Regions from separate parts of the Cryobacterium sp. Hb1 genome, predicted to be linked through region 2. Evidence: riboswitches for the same ligand, from Rfam matches in the RefSeq annotation. Region 2 holds a riboswitch; each other region holds the start of a gene.
The links. A riboswitch is a leader RNA that binds a small molecule or an ion and turns the genes downstream of it on or off. The one in region 2 is predicted to bind thiamine pyrophosphate.

Region 1 (4,277 bases), on a different contig from region 2:
CCGCAACCGATTCCGTCGCCGGCAACCACTCCCCGCAGTTCGCCCCCGACTCCGAGCCGGCCTTGGCGGCCGGGCTCACCGCCGCCCTCACCGCAGTCCTGTCGCGGGTCGGCACGCCGGGCGGCGCCGCATGAACACCGCAGCAGCCCGACTCTCGGTCAACGGACCCCGGCTGGTCGCTGACCTCGAGGCCATCGGCAGCATCGGCCGCGGGCCGGGCGGTGGCCTGGATCGCACGTCCTTCTCGGCTGCGGACGGCGAGGCCCGCGCCTGGTTGCTGGGGCGCTGCGCCGAGGCCGGTCTCAGCGCGGAAGCAGACGGCATCGGCAACATCGTCGTATCGCCCGACTATGACGACCACACTGCCGGCCGGCCCGCCGTGTGGTCCGGGTCGCACATCGACACCGTGCCCAACGGGGGCGCATTCGATGGGGCGCTCGGCGTGCTCGCCGCGCTGGAATGCCTGCGCCGCATCCAAGAGGAACGCCCAGCTCTGGACCGACCAGTGCGGGCGGTCATGTTCACCGACGAGGAGGGCAACTATGCCCACCTGTTCGGGTCGAGCGCACTCGCGCGAGGATTTTCCCGCACCGAGCTGGAGTCGCTCACCGGTCGGGACGGCGACCGGTTCGCCGACACATTCGCAGCCGCCGGCGGAGACCTCGACGCGGCCACGGCGACCAAGTTAGACCCCGCCGCGCTGCACGCCACGGTGGAGCTGCACATCGAGCAGGGACCGATGCTCGAGCAGCTCGGGCACGACATCGGCGTGGTCACCGGCATCGTGGCGCTCGGCGGCGGCGTGGTGTCGTTCCGGGGCCGGGCCGACCATGCCGGGACCACCCCGATGGACCGGCGCCGCGACGCCCTCACTGCCGCCGGCGCGCTGCTCGTGGCGTTGCCCGCAGTGGCTTCAAGCGTCAGCGAGCGCGCCGTCGTCACCTCGGGCATCGTGACGGTCGAGCCGGGGAGCGCCAACGTGATCCCCGGGCTGGCCCGGGTCACGGTGGATTTCCGGGAAGCGGAGGCGGATCTGGTGGACACGTTGCAGACAACCATCGTGGATGCGGCCCGGGAGATCGCCCTGCGCTACGGGGTGGCAGTGGAGTTCGATTTTGAGGTCACGATCCCGCCGGTCCAGCTCGACGCCAACATCCAGGCAACCATCGCCACCGCGGCCGTCGCGCGCGGGTTGTTGTACAGCTCGCTGCCGTCCGGGGCCGGCCATGACTCGCAAAACATGGCGCAGCTGGCGCCGACGGGCATGATCTTCGTGCCGAGCATCGATGGCCGCAGCCACTGCCCCGAGGAGAACACTGCCTGGATCGACGTGGAGAACGGCGCGAACGTGCTGCTCGATACCCTGCTGTGCCTCGCCCGCGATTGACGGTCCCGCTTTGCTCGTATCGGATAGCGGAACCCTTGTGACAGCGTCCTCCTGCCTGGCTCGCGCGGTCGAGTAGATCTATCGTCCACGAAGGCCGAGAGCAGGGTGTGAGTGGAATATTTCGAAACATCCGTTTTGCTCGTAGGTTCGCTAAGTACGATCGACAAAAGTCGGCCAGCCAGGCTCGTCTTTTTTCGACTCTGGAGGATGCATCCGTGACCGTGCTCGAGGAAATCAAAAAAGCTAATGACGCCTACGCTCGATCATTCGGTGAGAAGTCCACACTCGCATTGCCGCCAGCGCGCGGCTTCGCCATCCTCACCTGCATGGACGCCCGCCTCGACCCTGCCCAGTACGCGGGTTTGAGCGAGGGCGACGCACACGTGATCCGCAACGCCGGCGGGCGCGCCTCTGACGATGCCATACGCTCCCTCGTCATTTCATACAAGCTGCTCGGTACCAAAGAGTGGTTCGTCATTCACCACACCAACTGTGGAATGGAATTCTTCACCGACGACGTCATCCGGGGCCTCCTGGCCAACAGTTTGGAAACAGCAGCCTTGGGAGAGGGAGGGTTTTACGACGTCGGCACCGGCCCGGGCTCCGCCGAGGGGAAGTACATTGACTGGCTGACCATCTCAGACCAAGCGTCCAGCGTGCTGGAGGATGTCGAACGAATCAAAGCGCACCCGCTCGTACCGCGAAACATCCCGATCCATGGCTATATCTACGACGTCGCATCCGGGCGCCTGATCGAGGTACCGGCGGCCACGGCAGCAGGATCGGCACAGTAGCGGACATCACTGCGACTGATCGAAGTTCTGGTGATGACCTCGTCGGAGTCGTGGTGGTCATGTTCGAAGACTTGGTACGCACGCGTTAGGTGTGAACCGACACACGGTTCGTCCAGGCGTGGCTGTTTCTTGGTTACACTCATTTTGAACACGGGAGTCCGGTGAGCCGGGCTGAGAGGAAGATTATCAATCTTCGACCGTCGAACCTGATCTGGATCATGCCAGCGCAGGGAGGCAATTTTCTCACATCCCGTGCCCTGATATTTCTGCAATCAAGGAGGGCACGACAATGCAACTATCTCTATCCAAAAGTGCGCCGTCGCGGTGGGTGACGGTCGTCGCGCTGGCTCTTGCCGCGGCGACAGCTCTGAGCGGCTGCGCCTCAGATTCGGCGACAGGCACCGACTCGTCTACCGCGTTGACTCCGGTGGCCTTCGCCTTGGACTGGACACCGAATACCAATCACACCGGGCTGTATGTCGCTCTTGAGAAGGGCTACTTCACGCAAGCGGGGCTTGAGGTGAGGGTGCTTCCCTACAGCCAGTCATCCCCCGACGCACTCATCAACGCCGGTTCAGCTGACTTCGGTATCAGCTTCCAGCACGCGGCCACCTTCGCGGCGGCAGCGGGTGTGCGTAACATCTCGGTGATGTCGGTGCTGCAGCACGACGCTACGGCGATCGGGGTCCTGGCCAGCCGCGACGACATTCGCAGCCCCAAGGACCTCGACGGCAAGACCCTCGGCATGGCAGATCCCAGCGCAACTTTTCCCACCGAGGCTTCGGACGTGATCAAGAACGATGGTGGAACGGGCGAGTTCAAGAAAATCACGCTGGGCACCTCCGCCTATGAGGCCCTCTATGCCGGCAAAGTTGACTTCACCTCGGCATTCACCACCTGGGAGGGTATCGATGCCGCTCTTCGTGGCACCCCGATGAAGTTCTTCGCTCTGCAGGACTATGGCGTACCGGACCAATACTCGGTGATCGTCGAGGCAAACCGGGCCTGGACGGCCAAGCACCCCGCCGCCACTGCTCAGTTCGTTCAGGCCCTGCAACAGGGCTACCAGTACGCCGCCGATAATCCAGATGCCGCGGCGAAGATTTTGATCGAGGCCAATCCCGGCGCCTTCGAAAACACCGAACTCGTTTACCAAAGTCAGAAAGAACTGAGCGCTTCCTACCTCAAAGATGCCAACGGTCAAGTGGGCACTCAATCGGCAGACACCTGGCAGGAGCTGGCCGATTTCCTCTACGGTGCCGGCCTCTTGGCCGACGAAGACGGCAAACCGCTCACGGCATCGCTGGACACGTCGACATTGTTCACCGAGCGCTACCTCAGTGAAAAATAGCATCACCGTGAAGCCGGCTCCAGCGCCCCGCATGAGGCTACTCTCGGCGCTCGCGCCTCCTGCCGTGATCCTCGCCGCGCTCGTGATCACTTGGCAGGTGGCGGTAACGGCCGGCGGAGTGCAGCCAGCGATCTTACCCTCCCCGCAGCGCATTCTTCAGCAGGGCTGGGAGGCGCGCACCACGATCTGGGAGAATACGCTCCCTACCCTGCAAGAAACATTTCTCGGCTTCGCCGTCTCCCTGACCGTCGCTTGGACGCTGGCGATCCTGATCGATTTTTCGCCCGGGCTGCGGCGAGCGCTGGTACCACTGCTGGTGGCATCCCAAGCCATACCCATCATTGCGATCGCGCCGCTGATGGTCATCTGGTTCGGGTTCGGAATGCTGCCCAAAGTCATCGTCATCGCCCTGGTGACATTCTTTCCGGTCACGGTCGGACTGATTGACGGTTTCAACCGCACCGATCGGGACGCGATCAATCTGCTGCGCAGCATGGGGGCCAACCGGTGGAAGCAGTTCGTGTACGTGCGTCTTCCGTCGGCGCTTCCCTCGTTCTTCACAGCCCTCCGAATCGGAATCGCCTACGCCGTCACCGGTGCCATTTTTGCCGAGTATGTCGGCGCCGAGCGAGGCCTGGGCATTTATATGGCGATGATGAAGAACTCGTTTCGCACCGATCTTGTGTTGGCTGCCGTTGCAGTGACCGCGTTCGTGAGCGTGTGCCTGTTTCTGTTGACCTATGTC
Region 2 (4,277 bases):
CTGCAGATTGCGTGACGTGACGTACGGCTCCCGCGAAAAGACGCGGTCCCGACATTTTTCAGCAGTGAATTGCAGGAGTTATGCCGTGGAATTGTATTTTCCCTCTGTCGGTAGTGCATATGAGCCGGATCGGGTTAGGGTTTTTCGGTGGGCAGACAGGATGGCAGCGGGCGGCAGATTTCGGCGGACGACGTCGACGACCGCTCGGCGACGGTGCTGCACGTTGATCTGGACGCGTTCTTTGTCTCGGTCGAGTTGCTCTCTCACCCTGAATTCGCGCACCTGCCGGTAATCGTCGGCCACCGCGGCGGCCGTTCGGTCGTCACGGCGGCCAACTACATCGCCCGAAAATACGGTGTGAACTCGGCCATGCCGATGTCGCTCGCGTTGCGGCAATGCCCGAACGCGATCGTACTCGAGCCGCACATGGGACAGTATCGAGACTTTTCCACCCGAGTGATGAGTATCTTCGACGACGTCACGCCACTGGTGGAACGGCTGGGCATCGACGAAGCGTTTCTTGACGTTGCCGGCGCGACTAATTTGTTCGGTTCACCGGCTGTGATCGGCGAGCTCATTCGCGCCCGCGTGTTCGCCGAAACCGGCCTCGTCTGCTCCGTCGGCGCGGCGTCGACCAAGTTCGTCGCCAAACTTGCCTCCGGCCTGGCCAAACCCAACGGTCTGCTCGTCGTGCCGGCCGAAAAGACGGTGGAGTTTTTGCATCCGTTGCCCGTGACCGCACTCTGGGGCGTGGGGTCCGCTACCGAGCAGATGCTGACGCGCCTCGGCCTGAAACTCATCGGCGATATTGCCCGCACGCCCTTGGACGTGCTGAAAAAAACGCTGGGGGAGGCCTCCGGTGTGAAACTGTTCGAGCTGTCCTGGGGGCGTGACCCACGCTCGGTGACGCTCGAGCGGGAAGAGAAGAGCGTCGGCCACGAGGTGACCTTTGAACACGACGTGACTGACATCGACCGATTGCACAGTGAATTGCTGCGGCAGTGCGACCTTGTGGCCGCTCGGCTGCGGCGCAGCGATCTCGTGGCACGGCGCGTGGCACTCAAGCTGCGCTACACAGACTTCAGTACCGTTACCAGGTCGCGCACCCTCGCTGAACCGAGCAATGTCGGCCGGCGAATCTATGAGGAAGCAGTCGCAGCGTTCGACCTGTTGGCCGCGTCGGGTATTCGGGTGAGACTGATCGGGGTGCGGGCTGAGCAGCTCGGTACAGCGTCGGGATCGGTTGGCTTATGGGATCCCGACGAGGACTGGCGCGGCGCCGAGCTGGCGGTCGATTCCGTGACTGAGCGATTCGGGGCGGGAACAGTGCGTTCGGCCTCCTTCTTCAAGCCTCGCCCATAAGACACGAGTCGACTACCCTGTTGGAATGACCAGCCTCCCGGAAAAACTCGCAGAAGCCTTCCGTTCCGCCGGTGTGAAATCGGCTTACGGTGATCCCGTGCAAATTGACGGCGTCACCCTCATACCGGTGGCGCTCAGCTACTACGGTTTCGGTGGCGGTGATGCCGGCGAAGGCGGTGCTGTCGGATCCGGTGGGGGCGGCGGTGGCGTATCGCTGCCGATCGGTGCCTATGTCAAGTCGGGCGGCACCGCTCGGTTTGAGCCGAACGTCATCGCCCTGCTCGCCGTCGGTGTGCCATTCCTTCTGGTCGCCGGGCGCGCCCTGGCCCGAATAATCCGAGCCCTCAAGAAGTAGCTCTGCTCTCTAGGCGGGGCCGGGGCCCGAGCCGCTGGCCCAGTCTATAAACTCGGCCCGGTTCCCCCAGGTGGGCCCGGGCGCGCGCGGCGGGGGCGACGAGCAGAACGGATGCGGCGGGGCCGGCGCGGCCGGCGCGCGAACCGACGGCGCGCCCACCGTGGCACCCGGAGCCGCAGCCAGGGCGGAAAGTGCCACGGGCTGCTTACCGGCAATCCCCGGGCGATGCGCCGACGCCGCATCAGGAACCGACGCATCAGCAGGAGATACAGCGCCGCCAACACGAGCAGGATGCTGATACTCATGTCGTCATTCCCATGCCGCAAGTCTAGGCGGGGCGCTAGAATTGGCGGTATCACGGGAGTCCGGTACACCGGGCTGAGAGGAAGCTGACCAAGCTTCGACCGTCGAACCTGATCTGGATCATGCCAGCGCAGGGAGGCTTCTCGATCCCGTGCCCCTGTATTCACCTACGGAAAGGGCACGAACAGTGCACGCTACAACGAGTTCACTCCGTCAGTCCACTCGCCAGACTTCGAGGGCGAAGAAGCCCCGCAACTTTCGCTGGCGCGTGGTCGACATCGTCGTCGCGAGTGTCATCGGCGTTGCGAGCGGCGTCATCTTCTGGGCCTGGGGCCTGGCCTGGTCCCCGCTCAGCGCCATCCTCGCGTTCACGCCCGGTCTCGAGGGTCTCCTCGCCGGTGGCTGGCTGTTCGCCGGAGTGCTCGGCGGTCTCATCATCCGAAAGCCAGGCGCAGCCGTGTACACCGAAGTCGTCGCCGCCGTCGTGTCGATGCTGATCGGTACCCAGTGGGGCTTCTCCACGCTCATCTGGGGCGTCGTCGAAGGCCTCGGCGCCGAAATCATTCTCGCGCTGTTCCTCTATAGCAACTGGCGACTCGGCGTCGCCCTTCTCGCTGGCGCTGGCGCCGGCGTGGCAGTAGGTCTGCTCGACACGACCTTCACGAGCTATGCGGCATTGGATTTCGGCTACAGGGTCGTCTATTTCGTATCCGCTGTCGTGTCGGGCACCGTGCTGGCCGGCCTGCTGTCCTGGCTGGCCGTGCGCGGCCTGGCCCGCACCGGTGCGCTGAGCCGGTTTGCTGCTGGTCGGGAAGGGTCGCGAGCACCCTCCGCCGCGATCAGCTAGCGGATGTTGGACACCCCGCCGTTCCCGGCCGGTCACGGCGCGCAGATCCGCGCCGTACAGATTCGAGCCCGCGACTGGGGCTGGCGCCACGCCGGGCGCCACAATCAGGCGGTGTCCGGGCTTGACCTGCAGGTCACGCCCGGCGAGCGGGTTTTGCTGCTCGGTGCCAGCGGTGCCGGCAAGAGTACTCTCATGCACGCGTTGGCCGGCGTGCTCGGCGATGCCGAAGACGGCGACGAGACCGGCAGCCTGCTCATCGACGGCCGCCGCGCGGCCGAGGCGCGCGGGCGGGTCGGACTCGTGCTGCAGGATCCGGACTCTCAGGTTGTGCTGGCCAGGGTCGGAGATGACGTCGCATTCGGCTGCGAGAACCTCGCCGTTCCGCGCGCCGAAATCTGGCCGCGGGTGCGCCAGGCTCTCACTGAGGTCGGCCTGGACCTGCCCCTCGACCACCCGACCTCGAGCCTGAGCGGCGGGCAGAAGCAACGCCTGGCGCTGGCGGGCGTGCTCGCTATGCGGCCGGGGCTGTTGCTGCTCGACGAGCCGACCGCGAACCTCGACCCCACCGGTGTCATCGAGGTGCGCGACGCCGTTGTGCGCTCCCTCGATCATTCCGGGGCCACCTTTGTGGTCATCGAGCATCGGGTCGAGGTCTGGCAGGACGTCGTTGACCGCGTCATCGTGCTCGACCCGGCCGGGGGCGTGCTGGCCGACGGCCCCACCCGCGAAATCCTGTCGGGGCAAGGTGAGCGGTTGGCGCAGGCCGGCGTCTGGGTGCCGGCCCTGCCCCCCCGGTTTCCGACGCGCTCTCCGATCACCCCGGCGCAGACCCTGTTGCGGGCCGAGGGGCTCGCGGTGGGTCGTGTTCCGTTTGGCCGGCGCGCGGCATCCGTTGTCGCCGCTGGCATCACCCTCAACCTGCGGGCCGGCACCGCCACCGTTGTGACCGGCCCCAACGGCGCCGGAAAATCCACCCTCGCCCTCACGCTGGCCGGATTGTTGAAGCCGGCCGGGGGAACGCTGCAGGCAAGTGACACCCTTGCGGCCGGTATCGTTTCCGAGCCGCACCGCTGGCGTTCCCAGCAGCTGCTGACCCGCATTGGAACCGTCTTTCAAGACCCGGAACACCAATTCCTGGCCGCGACGGTGCGGGCCGACCTGCAGATCGGCCCGCGCGCCCTCGGGCTCAGCCAGGCCGAACAGACCAGCCGCGTCGACGAGCTGTTGCACCGGCTGCGACTCGACCATCTCGCCGACGCCAACCCGTTCACCCTGTCGGGTGGCGAGAAGAGGCGGATGTCCGTCGCCACCGTTCTCGCGACCCGTCCCCGCCTGCTCGTGCTCGATGAGCCGACCTTCGGGCAGGATTCCCGTACCTGGCAGGAACTCGTGACCCTTCTGGCCGAGCTG
Region 3 (4,277 bases), on a different contig from region 2:
AAACGCCTGGACTGCGGTGCTGATCACCCACGACATCCGTGAGGCGATCTACCTCGCCGACCGGGTGGTCGTTCTCAGTGCGCGGCCGGCATCCGTGCGGCTGAACCTGACCATCGACCTGCCGCGGCCGCGCGCGCTGTCGATGACCACCTCAGTAGAGTTCGCCGAATACGAACGCACACTCCTGGCGACCCTGCACGAGGAAACCCGCTCGTCCAGAGCACCCTAAACGTCAGCGCCGACCGTGGGGCGTTGTAGCCCCAAGTGCCCACGCAAGGTATCGGCGGTATAGCGGGTGCGGAACAGGCCGCGCCTTTGCAACACTGGGATCACCCGGTCCACGAACTCGTCCAAGGATTCCGGCAGCAGCGGCGGCATGACATTGAAGCCGTCTGCGGCACCGGAATGAAACCACAACTCGATTTGGTCGGCGATCTGCTCCGGCGTTCCGACCATGGTGCAATGCCCACCGCCGGCGGCAAGCCGGCCCAGTAGCTGCCTGACCGTGGGCTGCTCAGCCTGAATAATTCGTAGGATGGTCGCATACCGGCCCTGCGGCCCGGTGAAGCCGGCCAGCGGCGGCAGCGGCGGCACCGGCGCATCCAAGTCCCAGGCACTGCAATCCTGTTGCACGAACGTTCCCAGCTGCGCGAGCGACTGCTCGGTCGGCAGGAGGGCGTCGACCTCCGCTTGCTGCGCCTGCGCCTTCGCCTGTGTGGACCCGACATAAGTGACGAGTCCGGGCATGATCAACACCGCATCCGGATCGCGGCCGGCTACGGTGATGCGCCTCTTCACATCTTGGTAATACTCCTGCCCGCTGGCGAGGTCATATGCCACCGCATAGATTCCTTCGGCATAACGGGCGGCCAGCGCCCGGCCAGGGTCGGAGGCGCCGGCCTGGAACAATACCGGTCGACCTTGCGGCGGGCGCGGCACCGTCAGCGGACCGTCCACCCGAAAGTGTTCGCCGGAGTGGCCGATTGCTCGCACCCGGGTCGGGTCAGCATAGAGACCTCCGCGGTCTAGGACCAGAGCATCGTCCTCCCACGAATCCCACAATTTCAGTGCCACCTCGATGAACTCCCCTGCTCGGCTGTAGCGCTGATCATGGGAGGGCAGCACGTCCATTCCATGGTTGCGGGCTTCGGCGTCAAACATGGAGGTGACCACGTTCCAGCCGATGCGCCCCTTACTGATGTGATCCAACGATGCAAGCATGCGCGCCGCGTGGAACGGCGTGTAAAAGGTCGCCGAGACGGTGCTGACCAGCCCGATGCGGCTCGTCGCCCGCGCCATCGCGGCCATCGCGGTCAACGGCTCAAGAAACCACCGCGGGCCGGTACTCACATCACCGACGGCGTGTCCGTCGGCGAAGAACACGGCATCAAAGAAACCACGTTCAGCGCTTTGAGCGAGCCGTTCATAGAAACTGATGTCTCCCAACTGGTCTGCGGGCGACTGTGGCCGCCGCCAAGCGGCACCGTGGTGGCCACAACCCATGAGGAATGCATTGAAGTGAAGCTGGCGCGGAGCTGACATGACCGACGCGCCCCTAGTTCATCACCAGGCCGCCGTCGACCACCAGGTTCTGCCCGGTGACCGACCGCGCCCAGGGGGAAGCAAAAAAAAGTACCGCATCGGCAAATTCGGCGGGGGTTGTCACCCTGCGTAGCGGGGTGGACGCGGCAATGAAGTCGAACACGTCCTCGGGGGTGGCTGCGCTGGCATCCGTGGTGCGCAACAGTCCGCCGGAGACCATGTTCACCGCGATGTTGTGCGGGCCAAGGTCTGAGGCAAGGGTGCGGGTCAATGAGAGCAGTGCGGCCTTGGAGGCCGTGTAGTCGTGGTACGGCACCACCGGGTTTTGGAACAGGTTCGTGCCGATGTTGATAATGCGGCCGAACCCGGCTTCGCGCATGCCGGCCAGCGCCTGCTGGGTCGTGTTCAGGGCACCGCGGACACTGCCAGAGAACTGCGCCTCGAACTCGTCCCAACTGATGTCGGCAGCGCCGGAGCGGGCATCGCCGTTGAAGCGGAAATCGGCCAACGCGTTATTGACCACCGTTGTAACAGGGGACCCGAAATGTGCCTGAGCCTGCGTGAATATTGCCGCGACCTGTTCTCGGTCGGTGACGTCGGCCCGCACAGCAAAAGCGTGTTCAGGACCATAGCTGGCAACCAGGGTCTCCGCCGCTGCGGCGCTGTTGCGATAGTTAATGACGACCCGGGCGCCCTGAGCCGCGAAAGCGTGCACGATGCTTGTACCCAAGCCGCGTGCACCGCCGGTGACCAGGACAATCTGTTCTGCTATTTGCATGATTTTCTTCACCTTAGGTAAGGCGAAAGGACGAGATCCGGCACCACTCTGGTACACGAAATTCTCCGTGACATCCCTTCGCTAGTTCGAACTAGATCAGGTTCAACGGGTGTCATCTCAGCCGACCGTCATCCAGTCGGCACCCCGTGTCGCTGCGACTGAGTATACGCAACCACCGGTACCGGCGAATTCGCGTCCCAGGCCTGAACTCATCAACTGCCGCGCTGGTCGACTTTGTCGTCGCAGGGCTCAGCGCCAACTCCGTTATTTACGGACGCGAATGAGCAGCGGGCGCTACACGCCACCATCGCCTCGGGCCGGCTCACCGATACCGTCAGTCTGCTTCAGCATCCGTCGGTGCACACGATCGACACGGGGGCTCCGGTGGCTGCGCCAGGCTAAGAACATTCTCTCTTGTGAGGTGTCTACTCACCGGGGCAAGGCCAAGGCGCTCACGGCCGCGCAAAGCACCTGACAGCCTGAACAGCCACCTAAACAGTAGGCAAGAGTGAGCAGCGCCCAGCACTCGAGGACCGTCTTTATGCGGGTTGCCCCCACGAATAAGCCGCGCCGACGCCGTGTCCTGACCACAGCAGGGTTCTCTCTAGATTCGGCAGTTTCGCCCATGCCGTGATGAATGTTTCTTGGACGACGTCGTCCACCTCGCTTTTAGCGCCCAGGATGCGCATCACGTACATGCGTATCAGCGGCCCGTGCCGCCGTACGAGCACCTCGAACGCTCGAACATCGCCGTCAACAGCACGGTCCACCAGAATCCAACCGGACGCATGAGAAGTCTCAGAATGGGGAAGGAATGCATCACCCTGACTATCCGGTAATCAGCTGGGGAAGTATCTGCCGCCCTGCGAGGTGACGGTCCAAGTAGCGGATAGCACGATGAATTTCGTTGAACCCGCCTGGTCGTTAAGTGCGGCGGCATGGCTCCATATGAAGATCCATGTTTTTGCCATGGCTTTGTCGGCCAGTGACGGGTTTGCACACTTATTCAGGCAGATTGCATAGGTGTCGGCGACGAAGGCGTCATACAAGGAGCCGAAGGCGAGTGCGTCACCCGCGGCCACCCGTTCGAGTAGCAGATGACCGCCGATACTGCTTTCCGGAGAACGCGGCTCCGTCTCGGCGTCGGTCACGATGCGGGCCGGAACGATCGAATAGTAACTGTAGACAAGGGACTCCCTAGACGTGGTGAGTGAATCCACTGACAAGGTCCAGGGCAGCGCTTAAAATCTATGTGATCTCAATGGGAGATGTCAAGACAATTGATAGACAAGAAATCGGTCACATAGCTGTCGAGATAACGTCAATGACCACTGCGACTAAGAAGCCACGGTTTCAGCATCCGCGGAACAGGATTAATTCACGTCGCTGTGGCTTGCGCGCTGATCTTTCGCACCACGCAGACCGTCTGACAAACTATGTAACAAATTCTGAATTCCTGGGCGATACGTTCGTAATGTTATGCAATCGTTGCATTGACCGCTTGAAACTGTTGGCAATACTGGTTCTCTTCTCGGTCGGCGGTAATAGCATCGTCGCCGGCTGGTGGCAGTAAGTTCGTTTCTTCTCGTGCTGCTCGGAGTCGCAGTGGTCATTGTTCTTTCCACCAGCAGGACGGAGCTCCGCACGCCGCGGGGAGTATCTATGGTCATTAATGACGGGGCGTGGCGTGCGCTATCGGCGTGAACTCATTGGTGAGTCACGGTTGGATGTCGGCCGAGCCTGCACCGGAGTTGCGTGGAAGGATTCCCCAGTAATCCACCGGGTGCGGGTGGTCGTCGGGGTGACGGGGCTGGAGCCTCAAGGCCTGTTGTCCCCGGCCAGGCAGACCGCCGCACAGGGCGAAACCATCCGGTCCACCCTGGTTATTGAAATTTCATGATGAAGCTATTTTTTTGGCACCAGAGAATAACCATAATGCCTGATTTTCTCCCGGCTC

Region 1: linked by a shared signal. The riboswitch ahead of E3T38_RS15015 (ABC transporter substrate-binding protein) and the one ahead of E3T38_RS12815 (ECF transporter S component) in region 2 are both predicted to bind thiamine pyrophosphate.
Region 3: linked by a shared signal. The riboswitch ahead of E3T38_RS14995 (3-oxoacyl-ACP reductase) and the one ahead of E3T38_RS12815 (ECF transporter S component) in region 2 are both predicted to bind thiamine pyrophosphate.

The regions. Positions count from the first base shown of each region.
Region 1 covers NZ_SOHI01000036.1:27,719-31,995, reverse strand. Annotated here, with positions in the region: gene E3T38_RS15030 (amidohydrolase) at 1-134, shown strand, start outside; gene E3T38_RS15025 (Zn-dependent hydrolase) at 131-1,387, shown strand; gene E3T38_RS15020 (carbonic anhydrase) at 1,603-2,181, shown strand; TPP riboswitch at 2,322-2,431, shown strand; gene E3T38_RS15015 (ABC transporter substrate-binding protein) at 2,471-3,532, shown strand; gene E3T38_RS15010 (ABC transporter permease) at 3,564-4,277, shown strand, end outside.
Region 2 covers NZ_SOHI01000028.1:373,790-378,066, forward strand. Annotated here, with positions in the region: gene dinB (DNA polymerase IV) at 148-1,362, shown strand; gene E3T38_RS12810 (hypothetical protein) at 1,388-1,717, shown strand; TPP riboswitch at 2,065-2,175, shown strand; gene E3T38_RS12815 (ECF transporter S component) at 2,208-2,867, shown strand; gene E3T38_RS12820 (ABC transporter ATP-binding protein) at 2,871-4,277, shown strand, end outside.
Region 3 covers NZ_SOHI01000036.1:22,827-27,103, reverse strand. Annotated here, with positions in the region: gene E3T38_RS15005 (ABC transporter ATP-binding protein) at 1-229, shown strand, start outside; gene E3T38_RS15000 (LLM class flavin-dependent oxidoreductase) at 226-1,542, opposite strand; gene E3T38_RS14995 (3-oxoacyl-ACP reductase) at 1,556-2,320, opposite strand; TPP riboswitch at 2,377-2,477, opposite strand; gene E3T38_RS17220 (RNA polymerase sigma factor) at 2,860-3,051, opposite strand; gene E3T38_RS14985 (hypothetical protein) at 3,160-3,540, opposite strand; gene E3T38_RS16805 (hypothetical protein) at 3,993-4,220, shown strand.